3 regions of the Serratia sp. NPDC087055 genome follow, and region 2 is predicted to be linked to each of the others. Evidence: predicted binding sites of a transcription regulator. Region 2 holds the regulator's gene; each other region holds the start of a gene.

Region 1 (4,022 bases), on a different contig from region 2:
GGCATGTTGGGGCTGGTTTTCATCCAACGCCACGATTTGCCCGGGAATGCCTATACACATAACTCTTTCTCCAGCCAAGCCAGCCAGTGTTCCATCCCTTCACCGTGGGTTGCCGACAGGGTTATCACCTCAATGGCGGGATTGACCTGACGGGCATTGTCGATACAGGCCGCCAAATCGAAGTTCAAATACGGCAGCAGATCGATTTTGTTCACGATCATCAAACGTGCGGCGGCAAACATATGCGGGTACTTGAGGGGCTTGTCTTCCCCTTCGGTGACCGAGAGCACTGCCACCTTATGGCGTTCGCCCAGATCAAAACTGGCCGGACAAACCAGGTTACCGACGTTTTCGATAAACAGTAGGCTGCCGGGTTTCAACCCTAAACGCTGGGTGGCTTCATGCACCATTTGTGCGTCCAGATGACAGCCTTTGCCGGTATTGACCTGAATCGCCGGGACGCCGGTCGCGCGAATGCGTTCAGCATCGTTGGTCGTTTGCTGGTCTCCCTCCACCACCGCGCAAGTATGATGGCCACGTAGCCGCAACAACGTTTCTGTCAGCAGTGTGGTTTTGCCTGATCCGGGGCTGGAAACCAGATTCAACGCCAGGATATGTTGTTCGGTGAAATACTGACGATTACGCTCTGCCAAGCGATCGTTTTTATCCAACACCCGGGTTTCGATTTCCAGCATGCGGCGCTGGCTGATGCCCGGCGCATGGGTGCCTGCCAGCCCCAAGCCATAATGCAAATCGCCTTGCCTATTCCGTTGCGGACGGAATGGGACTTTTACTTCCCCTTCAATCGTCAGTTCACCGTGGGCACAACCGCAGGTACTGCACATGTTCGTCCTCCTAGACCCTTTCTCTTCTTTGGGCATGTTGTCTATTCAATTTCCAGGCGTTTTATGTGTAAGCCATCATCGGCCGTCACACGCAGGTTTCGCCCGGCACAGTGCGGGCAGACCAAGACCTGTGGCATCAGCAACTGGACATCGCGCTGGCAGTCATGACACCAGGACTGCGCACGTTGCTCTATCAGATGCAACTCGCAGCCTTCAGCCAAGGTGTCTCGACACACCATGTCGAAACAGAAGCGCAAAGACTCCGCTTCCACGCAAGAAAATGCGCCAATTTCGAACCACACCGCAGTAATACGTTGAGCATGATGCTGGCGAGCCTGTTGCTGCATTATTTCCATCGCATGTTGGCACAAGGTTATTTCGTGCATCCGGCCTCCGCCAAGGGTGATAAAACGCGTCGTAGTAATAACATTGCAAATATGATGCCAAACCGAAATTGACATATTTGTCGATCGTCATGTCATCGGCAGCAATTACATAAATCCTCCTCTGAAAAACCGGGTATTTAATTTAACGCTACAGGTTGAAGTTAAAGTGATAAATGAATAAATCGAAGTTTTGGCACACTTTATGCTTTAACTCGTTGACCCAGAGCTATTTCGACAATGACCATTAATGTTGAGTGAGGACAATGAGTACAATCAGTGAAGTAACCAGCCAGGCCGATTATATCGCCAGCAAAAGCAACCGCCTGATGGCGCAATGGCAAACCTATCACAGCACACTAATTAAAGCGGTCACCACCACTAAAAAGAAGATTAATCATCAGTTTACCTACGGAAAGGAGGACGACCTACGCTTTGTCTTGTTCAACCACTTTACCGTTAGTATTCAATTAAGTGAGGGATTTTACAGCCGAGACATTTGCTACCGCATTAATTTGGCGACGGCGCATGAACCGGAGAATTTTGCCGCTTTTGCACATGCTACCCTGGATGAAAACGGCAATGTCGACGAAATAATAAACAATCGTGATACACAGGCAGTCTTTGAACATTATCTGGATAAGATCGCCATTATTTATCAATGCCTGTTCGACTCCCTTCATGATGGATGTGCCATTCATGACGCACTGAAGAAAATAACCTTACCCGTCTGACTGTCGGCGTTAATCACTGACGGAAAACTGTCGAAACGTCATTTTTTACTGACGATGTCGTCATAAATGACGAAGCAAGGAGTGTGCATGAACCGCTTTATTATTGCGGACCCTAAATTGTGTATTGGCTGCAATACCTGTATGGCAAGTTGCTCTGCGGAACACCGGCAATACGGCTTGCAGGCATTACCCCGCTTGCAGGTAATACGCAGTGCCCGCGATTCGGCCCCCGTGATGTGTCATCAATGCGAAGATGCGCCCTGTGCACAAGTCTGCCCAGTCAACGCGATTCGCCATCAGGATGACGCCATCTCACTGAACGAAAGCCTGTGTATCAGTTGCAAGCTTTGCGGCATTGCCTGCCCATTCGGGGCTATTGGTTTTGGTGGTAGTACCCCGCTGGCGATACCTGCAGATTGCAATACGCCGCTTGCGCTACCCGCTGCCACAGCGCCGCGCCCCATTAGCGCTTTTCTTGACTGCCTGCCCGGCGTCCGGGCTGTGGCGGTGAAGTGCGATCTCTGCGATTTCAGCGCAGATGGCCCCGCGTGTATCCGCACTTGCCCCACTCAGGCCATCCGCTTGGTGACTGACCGTGACGTGCGACTCGCGAGCGAACAAAAAAGACGTAACGCCATGCAGGCACTCAGCGCCGAGTTGCCGTTCGTTGCTGCCCCTGACTTCCGCAAGGAGCCGAATTGATGATGTATACCATTGCGCCCGATCCATTGTTGCTACTGACATTGGCATTAGGGGGATACGTGCTTTGTGCGTTGTTGAGCTGGCTAACCTCGCCCTGGGCATCAGTTAGCAGGCCGCTCAGTGGCGGCACTTTGTTGTGCGCTCTCGCTGCATTGTTGGCGGCCTTATCCATGTTGTTTACGCCACTGCACAGCGCCCGATTACCCTGGCTGCATTATGCCGTGGAAATCAGTGGCCCTAACGCACTGCTACTGCTGGTGATTGCCCTTAGCGGTGTCTTTACCGCGCTATATCACACGGGGTACATACACAGGTTAAACCCGCGCGCGCGTGGACGAATTGGCGGGCTGACCAATCTGATGTTGGCGGCATTAAGCGCCGCAGTGATGGCTGATAATGCCATTGCTCTGCTTTTACTGTTGGAACTGGCGGCGTTGTGCGGCTACTTTCTGGTTGCCCATTCCCCGGGAGCCAAAAGCCTGCGTGCCGGGCATAACCAGTTCTTACTGATGCGATTAGGCTCGCTGCTATTGGTTATCGCGTTCACCCTGATTTATGCCCATAGCCACAGTTCGGTATTTAGCGTAATTCGCGCTACGCCATTGCCAGACGCACTGCGTAATGGCGTGTTCCTGTTGGCACTTGCCGGGTTTGGCATCTTTGCCGGAGTGATGCCGTTACATGCCTGGGTACCTCAATCCCATAGCAGCTCGCCTGCCTCTGCCGCCACGTTGTTTTCCTGCGCGCTGATGAAAGTCGGTTTGCTGGGTATTTTGAAAGTCGGGTTGGATCTGTTGGGCACCCCGCCACTGTGGTGGGGCTTGCTGGTGTTGCTGCTTGCTGCCGGGACCGCGTTTTTTGGCGGGCTGTATGCGTTGATGGAACACGATTTGCGTCGCTTATTGGCTTATCACACGCTCGAGAACATCGGCATCATTCTGCTGGGGATTGGTGGCGCTATGGTCGGCATGGCACTGCAACAGCCTCTGTTGACGGCGTTTGCTTTGGTGGGGGGCTTGTTCCACTTGCTCAATCACAGCCTGTTCAAAAGTGCATTGTTACTGGCTGCAGGCGCTATTGAGCAACAAACCGGCCTGAAAGACATGGAAAAAATGGGGGGCTTAGCCCGGCTGATGCCCTGGACCGCCGTTTCTCTCTTGATTGGTCTGGTGTCGATGGCGGCGTTGCCACCCCTGAACGGTTTCGCCAGTGAATGGTTGATCTACCAAGGGCTTTTCCGTTTCAGCGCCGCACCGGGCTTTATCGGGCATCTGGTGGGGCCGCTGCTGGCGGTGGCGTTAGCCCTCACCGGCGCACTTGCGGTGATGTGCGTCAGCAAGGTGTTTGGTGTGGCTTGC
Region 2 (4,022 bases):
AACCTCAGATATCGAGGTGGCGATCATCACCGGTCGTTCCGCCAAGCTGCTGGAAGACCGGGCAAATACCCTCGGTATCACCCACCTTTATCAGGGGCAATCCGATAAGCTTTTGGCCTTCCGTGAACTGTTGGATACACTGTCGCTTACGGCAGATCAGGTCGCCTATATTGGTGACGATCTGATCGACTGGCCGGTGATGGCGCAAGTTGGCCTGGCCGTTGCGGTCGCAGATGCACATCCGTTGCTGCTGCCACGCGCCCACTACGTTACCCGCATTGCCGGCGGCCGCGGCGCGGTGCGCGAGCTGTGCGACATTATTCTTTTGGCTCAGAACAAGCTGGAGGACGCCAAAGGGCTGTCGATATGAGTAAAACCAAACTTTGGATCACCCTTTTGCTGGCGGTGATCGCATTGGCGCTGATTGGCTGGAACATGGCTGATTTCAATAATGACGCGGTCCCAGGGCCGGTGAACAGTCAGGACCCGACTTACCAGAGCCAGCACACGGTCACCATAGTGTACAATCCGACCGGCAAGCTGAGTTACAAGCTGGTAGCGGAAGATGTGAAGTATTATACCGCCGATGATTTAAGCTGGTTTACCCAGCCAGTGATGACGCTGTTTGATGAAAACGCGGTGGCTACCTGGTCAGTTCGCGCCGATCGCGCCAAACTGACTAAAGATCGGATGCTGTATCTTTACGGCCATGTCGAGGTGAATAGCCTGACCACCACCTCACAGCTGGAAAAAATTAAAACAGATAATGCTCAGGTGAACCTGGTGACCCAGGATGTGTCTTCGGATGACGAAGTGACACTCTACGGGACGAACTTCACCTCTAACGGCATGAAAATGCGTGGGAACCTGCGGACCAAAACCGCTGAGCTGATTGATAAGGTTAAGACCAACTATGAAATTCAGAACCAAAAAACAACGCCGTAATCTGTTGATCGGCAGCTTGATTTTGGCCGCCAGCGCCCCCGCTTGGGCGCTGAAGTCCGACTCCAATCAACCGGTGAGCATTGATTCACTGAAACAGTCACTGGATATGCAGAGCAACGTCAGCACCTTTACTGATAACGTGGTGATTAAGCAAGGCACCATCGATATCAAGGCGGACAAGGTCGTGGTGACTCGGCCGGGCGGCGATCAGAACAAAACCTACATTGAAGCCTTTGGTAACCCAGTGACTTTTTACCAGATGCAAGACAGTGGCAAGCCGGTGAAAGGCCATGCCCAAAAGGTCCGTTACGATGTCGCCTCGCAGTTAGTGACCCTGACCGGGAATGCCTATCTGGAACAGCTCGACAGCAACGTAAAAGGCGATCGCATCACCTACCTGGTGCAACAGCAGCAAATGCAGGCGTTTAGCGATAAAGGCAAACGCGTGACTACGGTTCTGGTACCGTCGCAGTTGCAAGACAAAAACGGGCAAAAGAAGAGTAACTAATCACTTATGGCTACACTCATCGCAGAAAACTTGGCGAAAGCCTACAAGGGCCGCAAAGTTGTTGAAGACGTCAGTCTGAACGTGAAATCCGGCGAAATCGTCGGCCTTCTGGGGCCGAACGGTGCCGGTAAGACCACCACCTTCTACATGGTGGTGGGTATCGTTCAACGTGATGCCGGGCGTATCGTGATTGACGAAGAAGACATCAGCCTGTTGCCACTGCATGCGCGCGCGCGTCGTGGTATCGGCTATCTACCGCAAGAAGCGTCAATCTTCCGCCGCCTGAGCGTGTATGACAACCTGATGGCCGTTCTTGAGATCCGTGATGACCTCAGCAGCGAACAGCGAGCAGACCGTGCGGTAGAGCTGATGGAAGAGTTCCATATCTCCCATCTGCGCGACAACCTGGGCCAGGCCTTGTCCGGTGGCGAACGCCGCCGCGTGGAGATCGCCCGAGCCCTGGCGGCCAACCCGAAATTCATCCTGCTGGATGAACCCTTCGCCGGGGTCGACCCCATCTCCGTTATCGACATTAAAAAGATTATCGAGCACTTGCGTGATAGCGGCCTGGGCGTGCTGATCACCGACCACAACGTGCGCGAAACGCTGGACGTATGTGAACGCGCCTACATTGTCAGCCAGGGCAAACTGATTGCTCACGGCACGCCGGATGCTATTCTGGCCGATGAGCAGGTGAAACGCGTTTATCTGGGCGAAGAATTCCGCCTCTGAGTACCAGCGCGCCCATTGGGCGACGGTTAACGGAAGTAAACAGAAGATTATGAAGCAAGGTTTGCAACTCAGGTTTAGCCAACAATTGGCTATGACCCCCCAACTCCAGCAGGCTATCCGCCTGTTGCAGTTGTCCACGCTTGAACTCCAGCAGGAGATACAGCTGGCATTAGAGAGCAACCCATTGCTTGAACAGACTGACCTGCACGAAGAAATCGAAACCAAAGAAACCCTCGAAACCGAAGGTTTGGACACCCGCGAAGCGCTAGAACAGAAAGACATGCCGGAAGAGCTGCCGTTGGACGCTACCTGGGATGAAATCTATACGGCGGGTACCCCCTCCGGTACCCGTACTGATTACAGCGATGATGAACTCCCGGTTTATCAAGGTGAAACCACCCAGACCCTGCAGGACTATCTGATGTGGCAGGTGGATCTCACACCGTTTTCCGATACGGATGCCGCCATCGCCACCTCAATCGTTGACGCTGTCGACGACACCGGTTATCTCACCGTGCCGCTGGAAGACATTCTGGAGAGCATCGGTGACGAAAATGTGACAATGGACGAAGTCGAAGCCGTATTGAAACGCGTACAGCGTTTTGATCCGGTTGGCGTTGCCGCGCGCGATCTGCGTGATTGCCTGTTGGTTCAGCTTTCCCAGTATGCCGAAGACACGCCCTATCTGGCTGAAGCACGCCTGATCATCAGTGAACACCTGGACTTGCTGGCCAACCACGACTTTCGCAGCCTAATGCGAACAACGCGCTCAAAAGAAGATACACTGAAAGAAGCGATGCAGCTGATTCAGTCACTCGATCCGCGTCCGGGCCAGTCGATCAATACCGGCGAGTCTGAGTACGTGATCCCAGACGTGCTGGTACGCAAAGTGCAAGATGTTTGGACGGTTGAGCTCAACAGTGACAGTATTCCACGGCTGAAGATCAACCAGCAATACGCCGCCATGGGCAACAGCGCGCGTAACGACAGCGACGGACAGTACATCCGCAGTAATCTGCAGGAAGCCAAATGGCTGATCAAAAGTCTGGAAAGCAGGAACGACACTTTACTGAAAGTCTCACGCTGCATTGTCGAGCAGCAACAGGCCTTCTTTGAGCAAGGTGCAGAATTTATGAAACCCATGGTACTGGCGGACATCGCTCAGGCCGTGGAGATGCATGAATCGACAATCTCACGCGTGACTACGCAAAAGTTTTTGCACAGTCCGCGCGGCATTTTCGAATTGAAATATTTCTTCTCAAGCCATGTGAATACCGACAGCGGAGGCGAGGCTTCCTCTACGGCGATCCGGGCAGTCGTGAAGAAAATGATCGCGGCGGAAAACCCCGCCAAACCGCTCAGCGACAGCAAGCTGGCCACCCTGCTCTCCGATCAGGGGATCATCGTGGCGCGGCGTACCGTCGCCAAGTACCGAGAGTCTTTGTCCATCCCGCCGTCCAACCAGCGTAAACAGTTGGTTTGACCTCTATTGAGAAGGAAGACACTATGCAGCTCAACATTACCGGACACCACATCGAAATCACCGAACCATTGCGTGAGTTCGTGAACACCAAGTTCGCTAAACTCGAACAGTATTTTGACCGCATAAATCAGGTGTATGTCGTTCTTAGTGTGGAAAAAGTGCAACAGATTGCGGAAGCAACGGTGCACGTGAATGGAGGCGAGTTGCACGCCACCTCGGAAGACGAGAACATGTATGCTGCAATTGATACCCTGATCGACAAACTGGCACGTCAATTGAACAAACATAAAGACAAACTGAAGCAACACTGACATTCTGGGCCGTTTCCGTCCGCGGATTCGGCTCAAACGTAGA
Region 3 (4,022 bases), on a different contig from region 2:
TGGTGGCTTTCACCACCGCACTCATTAAACTTAGCACAAAATACTGAAAAATCCATTTAGTCCTGCCTATTAATCATTTAGCCCTCTAATAACGCTCAGTATTCAGTCCATTTTCCCTGTGCTTTAACGCAATATATTGACGTCTTGCCGTGATATTCCGCACACTGCTCAAAATGATTATAAAAGGGTAGTAATTTTATGAGCCAGGCACTGCAAAACCTCCTTGATCTGCTGGATCTGGAGAAAATTGAAGAAGGGTTGTTCCGTGGTCAAAGCGAAGACCTGGGACTACGTCAGGTATTCGGTGGCCAAGTCGTTGGCCAGGCGCTGTATGCTGCCAAGCAAACCGTGCCGGCTGAACGCAGTGTGCATTCATTCCACAGCTACTTCCTGCGCCCCGGCGACAGCAGTAAGCCGATTATTTATGACGTGGAAATCCTGCGTGACGGCAACAGCTTTAGCGCCCGCCGCGTCAGCGCTATCCAGCACGGCAAACCGATCTTCTATATGACGGCCTCTTTCCAAAGCCCAGAAGAAGGGTTTGAGCACCAGAACACCATGCCAGATGTGCCGCCTCCGGAAGGATTGATGTCTGAATCGGAGATTGCCCAGAAGCTGTCGCACATGTTACCGGATAAAGTGCGCGAGAAGTTTATCGGCCAGAAACCGATTGAAATGCGCCCGGTCAAATTCCATAACCCATTGAAAGGCAGCGTGGAAGAACCGCACCGCTACGTGTGGTTCCGCGCCAATGGCACCATGCCGGACGATCTGCGTATCCATCAGTATTTGCTCGGCTATGCGTCTGACTTCAACTTCCTGCCAACCGCGCTACAGCCGCACGGCGTCGGGTTCCTGGAACCGGGCATGCAGGTCGCGACGATCGACCACTCAATGTGGTTCCACCGTCCATTCCGCATGGATGACTGGTTGCTGTACGTAGTGGAAAGCCCTTCTGCTTCCGGCGCCCGTGGCTTTGTACGCGGCCAATTCTATACCCGTGATGGCCAGCTGGTTGCGACGACGGTTCAGGAAGGCGTGATCCGCCAACGCGAAGCCTAATCGCCCACCAAAGAAAAAGGGCGATGTCACCATCGCCCTTTTTGCATCATCATTATTTTTCGAGTTATTTAGCGCACTGCCCTTCTTCAAGGCTTATTGGTTGTAGGCGCTCTCGCCATGGCTGTTGACGTCCAGACCTTCGCGCTCCTGCTCTTCCGGCACGCGCAGACCGACAATAGCCCCTGCCACTTTGAAAGCGATAAAGGCAGCCACTCCAGACCAGACCAGGGTTATCACGACACTCAACAACTGGATCCACACCTGATGGCCCATAGTAACGCCTTCTGCGTAGCCCGTACCGCCCAGCGAAGCAGAGGTGAACACACCTGTCAGCAGACAGCCGACGATGCCACACACGCCATGCACGCCGAACACGTCACAGGTATCATCAACTTTCAGCCATTTCTTCAGCGTGACCACACCCCACAGACCGGCAATGCCGCCGACCAGGCCGATAATCAACGCCCCGCCAACACCCACGGTGCCCGCAGCCGGTGTTATCGCAACCAGCCCGGCGATCATGCCGGAACAAGCACCCAACAGTGAAGGTTTGCCACGCACAATCCACTCAGCGAAGGTCCATGAGAGAATCGCGCCCGCAGTAGCCACCACGGTATTCAGGAACGCCAGGGCCGCAACACCGTTAGCCGCGCTGGCAGAACCGGCGTTAAAGCCAAACCAACCGATGTACAGGATGGACGCACCGGTAAACACCATTGGCAAGTTGTGCGGCTTGAAGGCTTCTTTACCGAAACCCGCGCGCTTGCCCAGCAGGTAAGCGCCAATCAGGCCGGCACTGGCCGCGTTGATGTGCACGACGGTACCACCGGCAAAGTCCAGTGCACCATCTGTAGCGAGCAAACCACCGCCCCACACCATATGGGCAATTGGCAGGTAAGAAATGGTGAACCAAATTGCCGCGAAGATCACTACCGCAGAGAAACGGATTCGTTCGGCAAAGCCCCCCACAACCAGCGCAACGGTAATACAGGCAAATGAGCACTGGAATGCCACGTGGATCATTTGGTTAAAGGTGCCGGTAACGCTGTCGATGCCAATGCCCTTCAGCATCGCCGTCTGGAAGCCACCGAAGAACGCATTGCCTTCGCTGAAAGCCAGACTGTAGCCATAAAGCACCCATAACACGCACACCAATGCGAAGGTGACTGTCACTTGGGTCAACATGGAAAGCACGTTCTTGGAACGCAGCAAACCGCCGTAAAACAACGCGACGCCCGGCAAGGTCATGAACAGCACCAAAGCGGTGCAAATCATCATGAAGGCGTTGTCAGCCTTGTCTGCGACCGCCGGAGCGGCCAGGGCCAAAGAAGGAACCATGGTTACCGTACTCAGGCCCAACATGGATAAAAGTTTTTTCATTATCAATCCATCCCCATTACTTTACTGAGCCTGTGATTACAGTGCTGCTTCATCTGTTTCGCCGGTGCGAATGCGAATGACACGTTGCAATTCGGCAACGAAAATTTTGCCGTCACCTATTTTGCCGGTGTAGGCCGCTTTACTAATGACATCAACCACTTCATCTAACTGGTCGTCAGCGATAGCAATGTCGATTTTTACTTTGGGTAAGAAGTTGACGCTGTACTCGGCTCCGCGATACAGCTCAGCATGCCCTTTCTGACGACCAAAGCCTTTCACTTCGCTTACGGTCAGCCCCTGAATACCTACAGAGGATAGGGCTTCACGCACGTCCTCCAGCTTGAATGGTTTAATCACCACGGTCACCAGCTTCATATTGCCTCTCCACGAATTAAGCCCAAACTCACCCCGGGTACGAGTCTTATAAAGCAAAGGCTATGCCACAAATGATTTTGTACGCTAATTCAGCAAATTAACCGGCAGGACGGCGATCCGTTGCACTGCAGGTCGCCGCCAATGCGCCAGCGCACAGAAGATTGATTAAATATTGCGCACTATTTTGGTGCGTGACGCGTCGAAAAAGTGCAGAGAAAGGGATTTAAAAAGCCGTGATGCCTGTTTGTGGTGCGTAGGCGTGGGAAAAGTAAGAGGCCGCCAAAGCGGCCCCAGGCATTACGCCGTTTGTGTTTCTTCGCGGTTAGCGGCGGCCAGTTCTTCCCCCACCAATTGCAGCTGATACATCTGGTAGTAACGTCCCTGCTGCGCCAGCAGTTGCTGATGATTGCCCTGCTCGACGGCCTGACCACGGTGCAGCACCAGAATAGTATCCGCATCCACAATGGTCGACAGACGATGAGCGATCACCACCAGCGTGGTATGTTCGCGAATCAAGCGCAGTGCGCGCTGAATCGCCTGTTCCGTTCCCGAATCAATGTTGGCTGTCGCCTCATCCAGGATCAAGATTTGCGGTGCCTGCACCAACACCCTGGCCATCGCCAGCAGCTGTTTCTGGCCCACAGAAAGATTGTTACCTTGCTCACCCAGGCGCGTATGAATACCCTGCGGGAAGCCGCGCACCAGCTCAGCCAGTTGAACCCTTTCCAGCGCTTGCCAGACGGCTTCCTCACTGATATTGCGCCCCAGGGTAACGTTAGCCAGCACTGACTCGGCAATCACTACCGGATCCTGCTGCACCATCGCCACGCCCTGACGCAACGTACGGTGTGACAGACTGGCCAGCGGACGCCCATCGAGACGCACCTCTCCCTGGTTAACGGGGTAGTAGCCCATTAACAGATTGGCCAACGTACTCTTACCGCTGCCGGTATGCCCGACCAGCGCCACAAAACCACGCGACGGCACCGACAGCGAAATATGCTGCAGCACCTTTTTGTCATCACGGTAGGCAAAGCTCAGATCGTCTATATCTATGCGCCCGCTTTCCAGCGGGCGTTCATCCGTGCCGTAACTCTGCTGCTGACGATCCATCAATTCGAAAATACGCTCGCCGGCGACAACTGCCTGCTGCAAGATAGATTGCTGCGCCGTCAGCTCTATCAGCGGCTCATTCAGACGCCCCA

Evidence for each region. Region 2 encodes sigma-54, which starts transcription at its own class of promoters, with help from an activator protein. Its sites were predicted from a motif close to GTTGGCACANNTTTCGCTNT; they were not measured.
Region 1: hycA (formate hydrogenlyase regulator HycA) is a predicted target of sigma-54. The motif match lies at 1,421-1,440, and genes of this name have one in related genera.
Region 3: glnK (P-II family nitrogen regulator) is a predicted target of sigma-54. The motif match lies at 2,868-2,887, and genes of this name have one in related genera.

What each region holds. Positions count from the first base shown of each region.
Region 1 is NZ_JBJDOG010000001.1:1,169,016-1,173,037, forward strand. It holds gene ACI2J2_RS05525 (HypC/HybG/HupF family hydrogenase formation chaperone) at 1-60, opposite strand, end outside; gene hypB (hydrogenase nickel incorporation protein HypB) at 51-845, opposite strand; gene hypA (hydrogenase maturation nickel metallochaperone HypA) at 887-1,231, opposite strand; gene hycA (formate hydrogenlyase regulator HycA) at 1,495-1,962, shown strand; gene ACI2J2_RS05545 (4Fe-4S dicluster domain-containing protein) at 2,050-2,664, shown strand; gene ACI2J2_RS05550 (proton-conducting transporter membrane subunit) at 2,664-4,022, shown strand, end outside.
Region 2 is NZ_JBJDOG010000003.1:287,792-291,813, forward strand. It holds gene kdsC (3-deoxy-manno-octulosonate-8-phosphatase KdsC) at 1-370, shown strand, start outside; gene lptC (LPS export ABC transporter periplasmic protein LptC) at 367-945, shown strand; gene lptA (lipopolysaccharide ABC transporter substrate-binding protein LptA) at 914-1,453, shown strand; gene lptB (LPS export ABC transporter ATP-binding protein) at 1,460-2,185, shown strand; gene rpoN (RNA polymerase factor sigma-54) at 2,235-3,668, shown strand; gene hpf (ribosome hibernation promoting factor) at 3,692-3,979, shown strand.
Region 3 is NZ_JBJDOG010000001.1:2,647,254-2,651,275, forward strand. It holds gene tesB (acyl-CoA thioesterase II) at 199-1,062, shown strand; gene amtB (ammonium transporter AmtB) at 1,156-2,442, opposite strand; gene glnK (P-II family nitrogen regulator) at 2,479-2,817, opposite strand; gene ACI2J2_RS12615 (SmdB family multidrug efflux ABC transporter permease/ATP-binding protein) at 3,115-4,022, opposite strand, start outside.